3 regions of the Paenibacillus sp. SAF-068 genome follow, and region 1 is predicted to be linked to each of the others. Evidence: predicted binding sites of a transcription regulator. Region 1 holds the regulator's gene; each other region holds the start of a gene.
What was found. The regulator Rex, encoded in region 1, represses fermentation and respiration genes when NADH is low (regulators of the CRP and FNR family bind a similar motif). The targets are predictions, from matches to a motif close to TTGTGAAATATTTCACAA.
Positions count from the first base shown of each region.

Region 2: pflB (formate C-acetyltransferase) is a predicted target of Rex. The motif match lies at 1,392-1,409, and genes of this name have one in related genera.
Region 3: adhE (bifunctional acetaldehyde-CoA/alcohol dehydrogenase) is a predicted target of Rex. The motif match lies at 1,868-1,885, and genes of this name have one in related genera.

Region 1 covers NZ_JBQCJX010000001.1:3,055,822-3,060,704, forward strand. Annotated here, with positions in the region: gene ACTHPG_RS13165 (DUF5590 domain-containing protein) at 1-270, opposite strand, end outside; gene ACTHPG_RS13170 (amidohydrolase) at 310-1,614, opposite strand; gene ACTHPG_RS13175 (redox-sensing transcriptional repressor Rex) at 1,601-2,254, opposite strand; gene dinG (ATP-dependent DNA helicase DinG) at 2,470-4,883, opposite strand, start outside.
Region 2 covers NZ_JBQCJX010000002.1:826,925-831,807, forward strand. Annotated here, with positions in the region: gene adhE (bifunctional acetaldehyde-CoA/alcohol dehydrogenase) at 1-680, shown strand, start outside; gene pflB (formate C-acetyltransferase) at 1,492-3,750, shown strand; gene pflA (pyruvate formate-lyase-activating protein) at 3,846-4,598, shown strand; gene ACTHPG_RS17560 (ABC transporter substrate-binding protein) at 4,810-4,883, shown strand, end outside.
Region 3 covers NZ_JBQCJX010000002.1:821,896-826,778, reverse strand. Annotated here, with positions in the region: gene adhE (bifunctional acetaldehyde-CoA/alcohol dehydrogenase) at 1-1,787, opposite strand, end outside; gene ACTHPG_RS17540 (Crp/Fnr family transcriptional regulator) at 2,218-2,934, shown strand; gene ACTHPG_RS17535 (hypothetical protein) at 3,023-3,736, opposite strand; gene ACTHPG_RS17530 (hypothetical protein) at 3,930-4,661, opposite strand; gene ACTHPG_RS17525 (winged helix-turn-helix transcriptional regulator) at 4,856-4,883, opposite strand, start outside.

The DNA.
Region 1 (4,883 bases):
GAATTTTACCCACACCATGACATCCTGGTTATCCTTGTTTTTGCCGATCAAGGTCCAGTAGATGTTGTCAGAGCCTTCTTTATCACCCCAGATATACTTGCGCAATTCATCATAGGATGTAATGCCCAGTTGTTCCTGTGCTGCCTGTATGGCGAGCGATTCTTCCTTGCGCTGGTCCTGCGTGACATACACGTAATAACGCTGAAGTCCAAACAGAATCAGAACCAGTGCAAGCAGCGAAATCCATATCCACTTCTTTTTTTTCTTCAAAAGCCGAACTTCCTTTCCCTAAGATGCTCTGACCTGCAATTATCGAGCAAGCAGACCATCAAATGCCAATTGAGACTCACGCAAAATGCGCTCTTCATCCAGCGTCAGACATTCGCCATGTTTCACCACTTGTTTCCCATCGACCCATACGTGCTCCACATCTTTGGCAGAAGCCGAGTAGATTGTATGCGAGATCAGGTCTGTATGCGGGTAGAAATGTGCCTGTTCAATATCCAGGGCGATAAAATCAGCCTTCATGCCAACCCGGAGTGCTCCGGTATTGTTCAAGAAGATGGATTTAGCACCATATGACGTTCCGAGTAGTAATGCTTCGCCTGCTGGCACAGCTGTCGGGTCACCCGACACACCTTTGTGGATCAATGCAGCCAGTCTCATTTCTTCGAACATATCCAGGTTGTTGTTGCTTGCCGGTCCGTCTGTTCCGAGTGACACGGTAACTCCTGCTTTCAGCAACGCAGGTACCCGTGCAACACCGGAGGCCAGTTTCAGGTTACTTCCCGGGTTATGGGATACTGCCACATCGTGACGGGCCAAAATCTCAATCTCTTCGTCATTCAGATGTACCGCATGTGCAACCAGAGATGGACGGGAGAAAAAGCCCAATTTCTCCAGATGTGCGACAGGACGCAATCCGTAGTCTGTGACGTTCTGTTCGACTTCACGAAGCGTTTCCGACATATGGGTATGCAGGGGAAGGTTCAGGTCGTTGGCGACCTGTACAAGCTTCTCTATGTAGTCTGGAGGGCATGTATATGGTGCATGTGGCGAGATTACGGTTGTAATGCGACCATCTGCCTGTCCATTCCACTCGCGTGCAAACGCAGCCGACTCCTCCAGCTTCCGCAATTGCTCCTCTTCCGAGCAGAGTCCGATTACTCCACGTGCCAGTGCTGCTCTAACGCCGGATTGTTCCACCACTTTGGCAACTTGATCCATGTGATCATACATATCCAGGAACGCTGTAGTTCCGCCTTTCAACATTTCAAGCACGGATAGCGAAGTTCCCCAGTATACGTCTTCTGAAGTCATTTTCGCTTCCATCGGCCACATTTTTTCCTGCAACCATACTTGCAACGCAAGATCATCTCCGTGCCCTCTAAGCAATGACATCGCTGCATGACCATGCGTATTGATCAGACCCGGCAGGAAGAACAACCCTTTTCCATCCACTTTGGTACAATTTTCGTCTCCATCCGGCAATGTCTCACCAATATGCACAATCTTGTCATTCTCGACAACCATGTATCCTTGAACCACGTTCCAGGTTGTGCCTTCATTCACGGCAAATTTGCCGTTGTGGATTACCCATCTATTTGTCGTCATCTTGCTCTTCGTCCTTTCCAGTCTCCAAGTAATAGGCCAAACTTAGCAGATCCGTTGTAAAGTCAGCATGATGAATGCGGATGTGCGGCGGTGTTTTTAGAATGGTTGGTGCAAAATTAAGGATCGCTTCGATTCCGGATTCAATCAGCTGATCGGCTACGTTTTGAGCTTCCGTATCCGGAACGGTAATAATTCCGATGCGGATGTTATCTGCTTTAACCGCTTCCGTTAATTCATTCATTGGTTTTACTTTTAAACTGTTGATCTGACTACCAATCTTCGGTCCATATGCATCGAATACTGCAACAATCTTCATGTTATCTTTCAGATATGCGTTGTAGTTGGACAAGGCTTGTCCGAGGTTACCCGCACCTACCAAAGCTACATTGATTTGCTGATCAATTTTGAGTATGTGACGAATTTTCTCGATCAAATAGGAAACATCATACCCGATCCCTTTACGACCAAAATCACCGAAATAAGCCAGGTCTTTTCGAATTTGGGCCGGATTCAGATCCAGCCGCTGTCCAAGCTCTTGAGAAGAAACAGTAGCCACCTCACGCTGATGCAACTCACTCAAATAGCGCAAGTATACAGGCAGACGTCGTACCACCGCTTCCGAAATTTTATCCGATTTCATTCTTGCTCCCCCTTACCAAGCCTACGATAAAATAATAGATGAAAAGTTGAGCATTCTGTATAAACACAGAGATAGACGTGATATTTCATACAGAATGCTCTTTGTAATTTAGGTTATAAGTTCTTACGTGCAATTGCTTATCGGATACGGAAATATCTAATAAAGTTTAACGCCAATCGATAGTGTCACGCAATGATACAGCGAATAAATAACCACTACTCCTGTTCATTAGCAGGTGCTTCTAACCACTCGGTAATTCGTGGAACCATCTGCTCCGTGAGCATATGCTCCATTTTTGGACCAGGTAATGAATATAAAAAGAATTTACCATAGTACGCTTCAATCACCCGAGTATCATAAACAATGACAATGCCTCTGTCCTTTGCTGTACGCACCAATCTGCCAAATCCTTGCTTGAAACGAATGACCGCTTGCGGCACGGACAGTTTCATGAACGGATTCTTCTTCTGTTCCTGAAGCAACTCACTCTTGGCTTCCACCAACGGATGATTCGGCGGCTGGAAAGGCAATCTCACAATAGCGAGACAGGTTAGAGCTTCTCCCGGGATATCCACACCTTCCCAGAAGCTGCTTGTGCCCAGAAGTACCGTAGCTTTGGCCTCCTGGAACCTGCGAGTCAACTTGGAGCGGCTACCACTGTCTACGCCTTGGCCCAACAATGAGATGTCGTTACCGGACAGTGCCTCCTTCAGCGGGTCATAGACCTGTCGCAGCATCTTGTATGAGGTAAACAGAACCATCATGCGTCCACGCGTGGCAATTGCGGTCTCTGCGAGTGACTGCACCAGCATATTGACAAAGTGCGCATCACCCACACTGCCCTTCACACTTGGGAAATCACGCGGAATCACCAGAAGTGCCTGATCGCGATAGTTGAACGGTGATGGCAGCATCGACGTTAAGAGGCGATTATTCTCAGAGGCTTCTTGCAAGCCAAGCTGCTCAATCATGAACTGGAATGACTTATCTACAGAGAGCGTAGCTGATGTAAGCACAACGCTTTTCTTTTTATCAAAAAATAGATCTTTAAGTTGTGCACTGACATCTACAGGTACGGCATACAATTGAAGCGATTTACTGCGGAACTGGCCGCTGGCTTCCATCCAGTACACCGTTTTGGCATCATCCATACGCATGAAGAAACGTAGATTATCCTTCAATGTGGTCAGATCTTTCAGCAGTCCTGTAATGTCCGTGATCAGACTATCCGATTGATAATCATCCTGATCCTCTTTCACCTCAAGCAGCAATTTGTCCCCTCTGCGAACCAGATCACCCAGAGTTACATAGATCTGGTTCTCCAGTTCCTGCAACTCCTGCCATTTCGCAGGTTTCTGAGATGCCTTCAGTCGCAGGGAAAATTGCCCGGTCTCGCCCGGTGAAGCATCACTTCGTTCAGGCAAAAGTCCGAACAGGGCATCACTCATACGATCCCACAGTTCCTTGACCTCAACAGCCAGCGGGAACATCTGATCCACCATGGAGCCCCATTGCACCGAATTCTCATGCCCGGATAACTGCGAACGAAGCATAGGCAGTTGTCCATTACGACTGTCTTTAAACAGACGGGTGAGCGTATGAACCAGCGTGAAATATTTCATATGCATTCCAAGATGCTTACCAGCTACATCCTCGAGATGATGAGCCTCATCGATCACAAGACTCTCATAGGCTGGCAGAAGCTGATGAGCTGCCTTCACATCCGTAAACAATTTGGAGTGATTGGTAATAACGATATCAGACAACCCGGCCTCATGTTTGGCGCGATGATAGAAACATTTGCGGAACCATGGACAGGATCTTCCCAGACACGACTCGGATTCGCTCTGTACCGTCTCCCAGAAGTCGCCTCCGCGTCCGCTAAGGTTAAGTTCCTCGTCATCTCCAGTTTCGGTCTGTGTAAGCCACACAATCATCTGAGCGGCTGTGAAATAATCCTCTTTGGGTGTGGCGAATTCACGTTTATTGATTTTGTGTTCAAATTTGCGCAGGCACAGGTAGTGTCCACGTCCTTTGAAGACAGCAGCCTTAAAAGGAAACGGAACCACTTGGGTCAGCATTGGAATGTCCCGCTCTCTCAATTGCTCCTGCAGATTGATCGTATGCGTGCTGACCATGACTTTCTGTTCTTGCTTTACACTTTCGTAAATAGCAGGCAACAGATATCCCAGAGATTTACCTGTCCCCGTTCCAGCTTCGATCAAGAGATGTTTCTCTTCATCCAGGGCTTGCCTTACACTGCTGAACATCTGAGTCTGCGCTTCACGCTCTTCGTAATGATCCAATGTATCCTTCAGGTTCTCCCGAACCTGGTCCATAAACTGTTCGAAAGTTACACCATCGAGGGGATTACCCTCCCGCTCGTCACGTGGTGCACCAATATCAGTCCAATCACTTACATTAAGAGCAAGCTGCCGATAATAGGTGTGTCCGTCCAGATCCTGAATCGGCTCCGCTTCCTTCTCACTGCGCATCCCGTCCAGGAACCAACCCAAGTCACTGTCTTCTGGTGCGAACAGGTCACTGAGCCGCTGAATCGTTATGAGTGGTAATTCCTTTAATTCATCCAGACACTTGAGCAATACATAGGCTGTCGCCAGTGCATCAC
Region 2 (4,883 bases), on a different contig from region 1:
AGTTCGTGTACTCCCTGCCTAGAACGGCTGTTGCAGATACAGGTATGGACGTACTGACGCATGCGATTGAAGCTTATGTGTCTGTCATGGCGAATGATTACACGGATGGACTTGCGATCAAAGCAATTCAACTGGTATTCCAATACCTGGAGCAATCGGCACTGCAAGGAGATAAATTGGCTCGTGAGAAAATGCATAATGCTTCCACCATTGCCGGTATGGCGTTTGCCAATGCATTCCTGGGCATTAACCACAGCTTGGCGCATAAATGGGGCGGTCAGTATCACACCGCGCACGGACGCACCAATGCAATCCTGATGCCGCACGTCATTCGTTACAACGCGAAAAAACCGACCAAATTTGCATCGTTCCCGAAATATTCGCACTTTGTAGCGGATGAGCGGTATGCCGAGATTGCACGGATTCTGGGATTGCCTGCACGTACGACAGAAGAAGGCGTAACGAGTCTCATCAATGCCATTCGCAAACTGAACAAAACATTGGGGATTGAAGAATCGTTCCAGGAAATTGGGTTTGATGCCAAAGACTTCGAAGCACATGTGGATTATCTGGCAGACCGTGCCTTCGAGGACCAATGTACAACCGCCAATCCGAAGTTGCCGTTGGTCACTGAACTGGCTGATGTATACCGCAACGCTTTCTACGGAAAGTTTGAATAATGATTTAGAACGAAGAGAGTGCCTTGCGGCCAAGAAGATCAGGGTTCCCCGAGAGGGGAGCCCCGATTGCCGTCCTTCACACCCTAACGAAGAGGGCAGAAAAAAAGAGAAGCGAAGCATCTGTTTTTCAGAGTTTATTCTAAGATTTGGTTTGTTGCTCCGAGCATAGAGGAGCAAAGGGGTTCTTAAAGAGGTTACACGGAATCCGTGATGTGATCGTTTGAGCCAGATGTTCACACAATAACGGAGGGGAGAGAAAAACGGAGAAGGCGAAGCGTCCATTTTTCGGGAAACGATTTGAAGATTTGTCTGCTCCAAGTACAGCAGAGCGATGGTTCCCAAAGGAGGCAGGACGGAATCCGGGATGCGGCCGTTTGAACAAGAATGAGAGAGTTCACACGAGAACGGAGGGGAGAGAAAAAAACTGAAGAAGCGAAGCGTTCGCCTTTATCCCCGGATTTTCACTTTTGAAAAAGTGAATCAAAAAAATCCGGGGATAACAGCGATCGGAAGGTTATTCTCTCCACGGAGTGACCAAGTGTGAATTACCAGATGTGTTCAATGGGACACAGCGCAGGTGGAGTGAGTTAGTTCACTGACTTTGTGACATAAATCACAGATGATGAAAGCACCAAGACGTATACTGAAAATGTAAGAAAAACATTCATTCCGCGGTTCCGGTTCCCAAGTAGAGAGAACATGTTCCGGTTTATGTGAAACAATTCACATTAATCGCGGCTCTGGGCACACAATGCTACGAATGAGGCAAGATGTTATGTGTCCAGAAATCCAAATTAGTGGAGGGATTAAGATGTCGGTGATTGAAAAAGATGTCAAACAACAAACAGGCTGGAGAAACTTTACCAAAGGAACATGGACCAAATCCGTAGATGTGAATGATTTTCTGGCACACAACTTGTCTCCGTATTACGGTGATGAAGCATTTCTCGCAGATGCAACCCAGAATACCAAAGAATTGTGGGAGATTGTATCTGATCTGACCAAAAAAGAACGGGATAACGGCGGTGTCCTTGACGTTGATGTGAACACACCAGCGACTATTGTTTCTCACCAACCAGGTTATCTGGATCAATCCAAAGAGCAGATTGTCGGCGTTCAGACCGATGCTCCATTCAAACGTTCCATTCAACCAACAGGCGGAATCCGGATGATGATTGATGCATGTGAAGCATACGGCTTCGAATTGCCTCAAGGTGTCATTGATATATTTACAAACATTCGCAAAACACATAACCAGGGTGTATTCGATGCTTATACTTCCGACATGCGTGCAGCGCGTAAAGCAGGGATTATTACAGGTCTGCCAGATGCGTACGGCCGTGGCCGGATCATCGGTGACTATCGTCGTGTAGCTTTGTACGGGGTAGACTTCCTGATCCGTAACAAAAAAGGGGAATTGAACGCACTCGAAGTTGATGTCATCGATGAAGATGTCATTCGTTTGCGGGAAGAATTGTCTGAGCAGATTCGTGCATTGCAGGAATTGAAGCAATTGGGCGAAATGCATGGGTTCGATATTTCCTTGCCAGCGACAACAGCAAAAGAAGCATTCCAATGGTTGTACTTCGGTTATCTCGCTGCCATCAAAGAGCAGAACGGTGCTGCGATGTCCCTGGGACGTGTATCTTCCTTCCTGGATATCTACATTGAGCGTGACCTGCAAGAAGGCATCTTGTCCGAAGAACAGGCTCAGGAACTCGTTGACCATTTCGTAATGAAACTGCGGATTGTCAAATTCCTGCGTACACCGGATTACAACGAATTGTTCAGTGGAGATCCAACATGGGTGACGGAGTCCATTGGCGGTATGTCTGTGAATGGTGAAACACGCGTAACCAAAAACAGCTTCCGTTTCCTGCATACCCTGCACAACCTGGGACCTGCACCAGAGCCAAACCTGACTGTACTATGGTCCACGAAGCTTCCAGAAACTTTCAAAGATTATTGCAGTAAAGTATCCATCGAAACCAGTTCAATCCAGTATGAAAATGATGATCTGATGCGTCCGATCTACGGAGACGATTATGGTATTGCTTGTTGTGTATCAGCGATGAAGATCGGTAAACAAATGCAATTCTTCGGCGCTCGTGCCAACCTGGCCAAAGCTCTCCTGTATGCGATCAACGGTGGTCGTGACGAGAAATCCGGAGCACAGGTCGGACCTGAGTATCCTGCCATCACAAGTGAAGTGCTGGATTACAATGAGGTCATGAAACGCTTCAAACCAATGATGGAGTGGCTCGCAAAGCTGTACATGAACACCCTTAACGTCATTCACTACATGCACGACAAATACAGCTATGAGCGTATCGAAATGGCGTTGCATGACCGTGACATTGTACGTACGATGGCTTGTGGTATCGCAGGTCTCTCGGTTACAGCAGATTCACTGAGTGCAATCAAATATGCCAAAGTAAAACCAATTCGTAACGAGCAAGGCATCGCTGTTGATTTTGAAATCGAAGGAGACTTCCCTTGTTACGGTAATAATGAAGACAGTGTAGACAGCATTGCTGTTGAACTGGTTGAGAACTTCATGGGCATGATTCGCAAGCACAAAGCATACCGTAACGCAATACCAACACAATCCGTTCTTACGATCACTTCCAACGTGGTATATGGTAAGAAAACAGGGACTACACCGGATGGTCGTAAAGCAGGTGAACCATTTGCTCCAGGTGCGAACCCAATGCATGGTCGTGACAAAAAAGGCGCATTGGCATCCCTGGGCTCTGTAGCCAAATTGCCTTATGAACACAGTCTTGACGGTATTTCGAATACCTTCTCCATCGTGCCAAAAGCCTTGGGTAAAGAGGAGACTACACGTAAATCCAATCTGACTGCGATGATGGATGGTTACTTCGGTCAACACGCTCATCACCTGAACGTTAACGTATTTGATCGTCAGCAACTGATTGATGCGATGGATCATCCGGAAAACTATCCGCAACTGACTGTACGGGTATCCGGCTATGCGGTCAACTTCATTAAACTGACTCGTGAACAACAGTTGGATGTCATCAACCGTACGTTCCATGGCTCGATGTAAGTAATTTGCAAGTGCAAGTAGAAGACCGCTAGAGTAAGGCATTCCATATCATATCAAACGCACAGCGGATGCGGATACAGAAAGGAAGAGGCAACATGGTTAACGGACATATTCATTCACTCGAAACTTTCGGGACGGTTGACGGCCCAGGCATCCGCTTCGTGCTTTTTATGCAAGGATGTCTACTCAAGTGTCAGTACTGCCACAACCCTGATACATGGGCGCTGGATGGTGGAAAAGAAATGACGCTAGAGGAGGTATTGGCTGAAATTGAGCCATATCTGACCTACTACCGCAGTTCTGGAGGCGGACTCACGATATCTGGCGGAGAACCAACGCTGCAGGCTCACTTCGTAGCTGAAATCTTCAAAGAGGTGAAACGCCGCTGGGGATTGCATACCACACTGGACAGCAACGGATTTAACGAACCGGAACGAATTCATGATCTGTTGGATCACACGGACCTGGTTCTGCTGGATCTCAAGCATATTGATGACGAGAAACATATCAAGCTGACAGGAAAATCCAACGAGAGAACGTTGAAAACGGCCAAGTGGTTATCGGAGCAAGGTCGGAAAATGTGGATACGTCACGTGTATGTGCCTGGCATTCATAACGAGGAAGAGGATCTGCTTAACCTCGGACGGTTTATTGGAACATTAAATGGCGTCGAAAAGTTCGAAATTCTTCCATACCATCAGATGGGGATCTACAAATGGGAAGCGCTCGGCAAAGTATATCCACTGGATGGCGTTCCTTCGCCAAGTGAAGAAGAAGTGGAGCGGGCATATCGCCTGATCGAACAAGGTCGCCAGGAAACGGCTGGCGTGACTTCTCCCGGTAAGTAATCTACCTTTATATATCAACCAAGCAGTCCTTGCGAACCTACTTCGCAGGGGCTGTTTTTTTGGTTTCTCAACATGAGCCAAGGGCGATTATTGGTTCAGTGAAGGATTTTATCCCTCCATTGATGAATTGTCATCCTTACGATGTAAGCTCCGGCTTTTTATAATCAGAGTGTAAAGCCAAATGCTCAATATCTTGAGGAGGGTCAACCAGATGAAAAAAGGAATGACATTACTGCTTTCATTATTGCTTATCACTTCATGGACTTTGGCGGGATGCGCAAGCTC
Region 3 (4,883 bases), on a different contig from region 1:
TTTACGCCGAGACGCGGATATTTGTAGATCCGTTTGCGGATATCCATGAATTTCTGCTTCAGATCGTTGAAGTCCGTATCCGGATATTCATAGAACAACCACATGGCTTTCGCAGCATCCATTGGTGATCCACCGCCGAGTGCGATAATGCAGTCTGGCTGGAAGCGGCGCATCATTTCGGTTCCGCGATCTACCGTTGTTGTGGACGGATCTGGCTCTACATCGGAGAATACTTCGATTGCTACTGGCATTTGGCGTTGACGCAGGTAGTGTTCTACCTTTTCCACATATCCCAGTTTCACCATCATGGCATCCGTGATAATGGCAACACGTGTGATGTCAGGCATTTTGGCAAGATACTGCGTTGCCCCTTTTTCGAAGTAGACTTTATTCGGCACTTTGAACCATTGCATATTCACGGTACGGCGAGCCACCCTTTTCACATTGATTAAGTTCACAGCGGTTACGTTGGAAGAAGTCGAGTTACGTCCGTATGATCCGCATCCCAGTGTCAATGACGGCATGTTCGTGTTGTAGATATCCCCGATGGCACCGTGTGTAGATGGTGAATTCACAATAATCCGTCCAGTTTGCAGACGATCTGCGAATTTGCCAATCACTTCTTCATTTGTGGAGTGGATAACCGAGGAGTGACCCATGCCGCCAAAAGCAACCACTTCTGCTGCACGTTCAATACCCTCTGCTGCCGTTTTGACTTTGTAACAAGCCAGTACCGGACTTAATTTCTCAGCCGACAATGGAAATTTCGTACCTACCCCTTCAATCTCGGCCACGAGAATTTTGGTACCTGCCGGAACTTCAATACCGCACAACTTCGCAATGCTTACGGCAGATTGACCAACAATCGCAGGATTTACAGCACATTTCTCGGCATTAATTGCTCCTGCTGTCAATTTTGCTGCTTCATCCTTGTTAACAAAGTAACAGCCATTTGCAATCATTTTTTTCTTCACTTGATCAAAGATCGGCTCTTCAATGATGACTGCTTGCTCGGAAGCACAGATCATGCCGTTGTCGAAGGACTTCGACAGGATCAAATCCGTCACTGCCTGATTGATATCTGCGCTTTTCTCAATAAAGCAAGGTACGTTACCCGGCCCTACGCCCAGTGCAGGTTTACCGCAGCTATACGCTGCACGTACCATGCCTGATCCGCCTGTTGCCAGAATGAGAGCCACATCATTGTGATTCATCAGTTCGTTCGTACGATCCATGGAAGGATCATCAATCCACTGGATACAATCCTCTGGGGCACCATGCTTCACCGCTGCATCACGCAGGATTTTGGCAGCTTCCCGGCTACAATTCTGTGCAGATGGGTGGAAACCAAAGATAATCGGGTTACGCGTCTTGATGGAGATCAGTGCTTTAAACATCGTCGTTGATGTTGGATTCGTGACGGGTGTAATCCCCATAATAATACCAACCGGCTCCGCAATTTTCTGGAAGCTCTCATACTCGTTATCTTCAATCACACCTACGGTTTTGTCATACTTGATGCTGTGGTACACATATTCTGTTGCAAATATATTTTTAGTGATTTTATCCTCATATACTCCGCGGCCTGTTTCTTCTACGGCCATCTTGGCGAGCATCATGTGTTTATCCAGACCCGCAAGCGCCATCGCTTGCACAATCCGGTCAATCTGCATCTGATCCATCTTCATGAATGCGGCGTGTGCTTTATTCGCTTTGTCGATTAACGTTTGAATATACTGACCTGCTGTCGGTTCTTTTGCTGGGGCGACCTCGTTCTTTACAGCCATCTCCCTCATCCTCCTAAAGGTTCGTATTGGTTTGTCTCTCTTCTTTACATTCACATCGTAACATGTCAATAAATTTAATTATGTGATTTTTTTCACAAAGTATAGCAAATTTAATTTAAGTTTTGTAGTGTCCTGCATCCAATCATTTTTCCTTCCTATATAAAATATAGGGCTATAAAAATCATGCTCTCCAATAAAAGTGAATTTAATCACAATGTTTGAAATTTCGTCATTTTTGCCCCCTTTCCTTCCCCCTCAAACGGTAAGATTAGGTATATACTGAACTTAAAAATTGAACCACCGCAATTTGTACCGTCCTTCCTCCCGGCCGAGATGACCCTGATCAGGACGGCAACGGTTTGCGGCAAACCTCGGAGGCTACTGTAAGCTACAGAAGTCCATCCGATGGACACAAAGGGGAGATAGACTTATGATGGAACTAACGACTGTACTGGAAAAGCGCGGCAATACCAACTGTTTCTCGGAAGCGAATTTCAACCATCTGCTGGTTACCATGAAAGATAGAACTTATCCGGAAGGTACACATCTGTACTGGGAAGGAGACGTCTCTGACAAACTTTATTATATGAAACGGGGCCGTGCCCAGATCACCAAATCCACGGATGAAGGCAAGGAACTGATCATGTACATGTATCAATCCGGTGATATGATTGGGCAGGCTGATCCCTTCTTTGGCTCTAAACATACCTTCTCAGCGGAAGTGCTGGAGGACAGTGAGATCGGTGTACTGGAGCATAAGGACCTGGAGATGCTAATCTGCCAGCATTGTGACTTCGCGATCGACTTTATGAAATGGATGGGCATCCACCACCGGCTGACACAGACGAAGTTCCGGGATCTCATGTTATATGGCAAACCAGGTGCGCTTTGCTCCACCCTCATTCGGTTGTCGAATTCGTATGGTGAGCCTCATGGAGAGCATGTCATTATTCACAAAAAAATTACACACACGGACCTGTCCAATATGATCGGAGCTACCCGTGAAAGTGTAAACCGCATGTTAAGCGATCTGCGCAAGAAAGATGCGATTGAATATGACAATGGCATGATCGTCATCAAAGATCTGAAGATGCTGCAAGGGATCTGTCATTGTGAACTTTGCCCGAACGAGATCTGTCGTATTTAATATTTGACTATGCTAATCGAATGTTGCTTATATATTATATTGAAAAAAAGCCCAGTTCTCTGAATAGAGATTGGGCTTCTTCGTATACTTAGGATGCATTGGTCAATTCAAGCTTTACCGCATCACGTGGATTCAATTTCATGTCCAAACCATTTTCCATTAATTCCTTGTCATTCACCATAATAACCCACCGCTCATTCATGCGAGGTGTGACATTCTCCACCGAAACGACGAATTTGTTATTCTCCGACATTCTTACAATCCCGCTGGACTTCAACACATCGCGAACGGTGCACTCTTGAACATAGACTCCGGCATATTGACGATTCAGGGTTGGCATAATGTTTCCACCGCTCACCTTGAGTAACGTTGTCTGATAGGCAACGCCATCTCCCCCACTGTCAGCGGCTTTCACGTAAATGATCACTTCATCTTTGGCATGAAGCTCCATGTTCCAATTTTCCTGTTCAATATCCTTGCCATTTAATTTGACAGCCCAGCTAAGCGAAGAATCCAGAGACACTTCACCAACGGATTGAATCCGTTTGCCATCTGCCGTAAAATCAACCAGTCCGCTATTAAGTAATGCTTTTTTGAGTGTCAAACCCTCACTAAAATCTCGCTTAATGGACTTTGTTGCATCAGGCAAAAACGTACTGCCATCGACAGCCACTGTAATCGTATTCGCTGTTTCTGTCTCTTTGACAATTGGCTGCTCAGAAGGCTGTGTCTCACTGCAACCAGCCAGGATCGCCAGTAGGAGCAAACATACACCTATGTAACCGGGGATTTTCTTCATCATGTAGGTAACACCACCCTGCGTAAAATCATTCACCCTGTTGTCCATAACCTCTATTATGGCACAACCTTCAACAAAAAAAAGTGTCAAAGCCGTTACTTTTTGTATGCCCCTCCAAATCGGGCTTGTACAAGAAAGAGAGCCTGCATCCAGGCTCTCCTATATTAAGCAATGATCAGATCTCCATGGTTATGCTTTATTGGACACAAGCCTGCATGTATGTCCGTCCTCCATCGCCATCTTTCAGATAGGGATTAAGCCCGAAGAACTGCTCCTCAGATACATATACACCTGTAAGCAATCGCCCTTCAAGCAATCCACCGTCTACCTGCACACAACATGAAGGTGCGTCTACATACTCCTGATACAACGGAATCTGCCCATATTGTTGATGTACCTTGAATACCTTCCCTTGCTCATGCAAAGGCCGTTCCGAGAAATAGGTAGGAACAATATAACGGGCAATGACATCCAGTTCCTGCACACTATAAAAGGGTTCATCACCAAGCCATGGTGCAAACATTCGAATCTTCTCATATTGGGACCAGACAACCGCCTGAATCAGCATTTCTGCCTGAGCCAACCGCCCTACACCCACATCCAGAATCAACTGCTTACCCTGTATTGTTTCTTCCATCTGCGACATCCTTGAATCAGGTTCGCTCAGTTCACATCCGATACACTTCCAGCCCCTGGACGTTTGAATCCATTTTTGCAGCACCGCCGGAGCTAATCTCGGACCATCGCTGTTCACAGAATGCCTATTCACTTCGACTAGATCGTCCTTAACCGATTGGGAATATGCTGTGTGCTTGAATAACTCTGCAGCTTTTTTGTAGATTAGATGGACCTGAATGGATGCGCTCTCAAGTTCTGCAATATCTTTCTTGCCGTAGCGTACTTCGCGGGATAAGCTTTCTTCTCTCATGACAAGTGGGCCTCCTTCGCTCCGGCCGTCTGTGGCCATTTTCTATAGATTATACTACAACTCATGACAACATGTGCATAGCCCAAGAGAAAAACGACGATCCACGTTATACTTAAGACAAAAACCCCTGATTTCCACAGAAATCAGGAGTCTATGCCTTTCATGCAACGCAAGTGAGTAATATTGCTTATTCGTCAGTCAACCCACTTCTCAGCCCAGTCT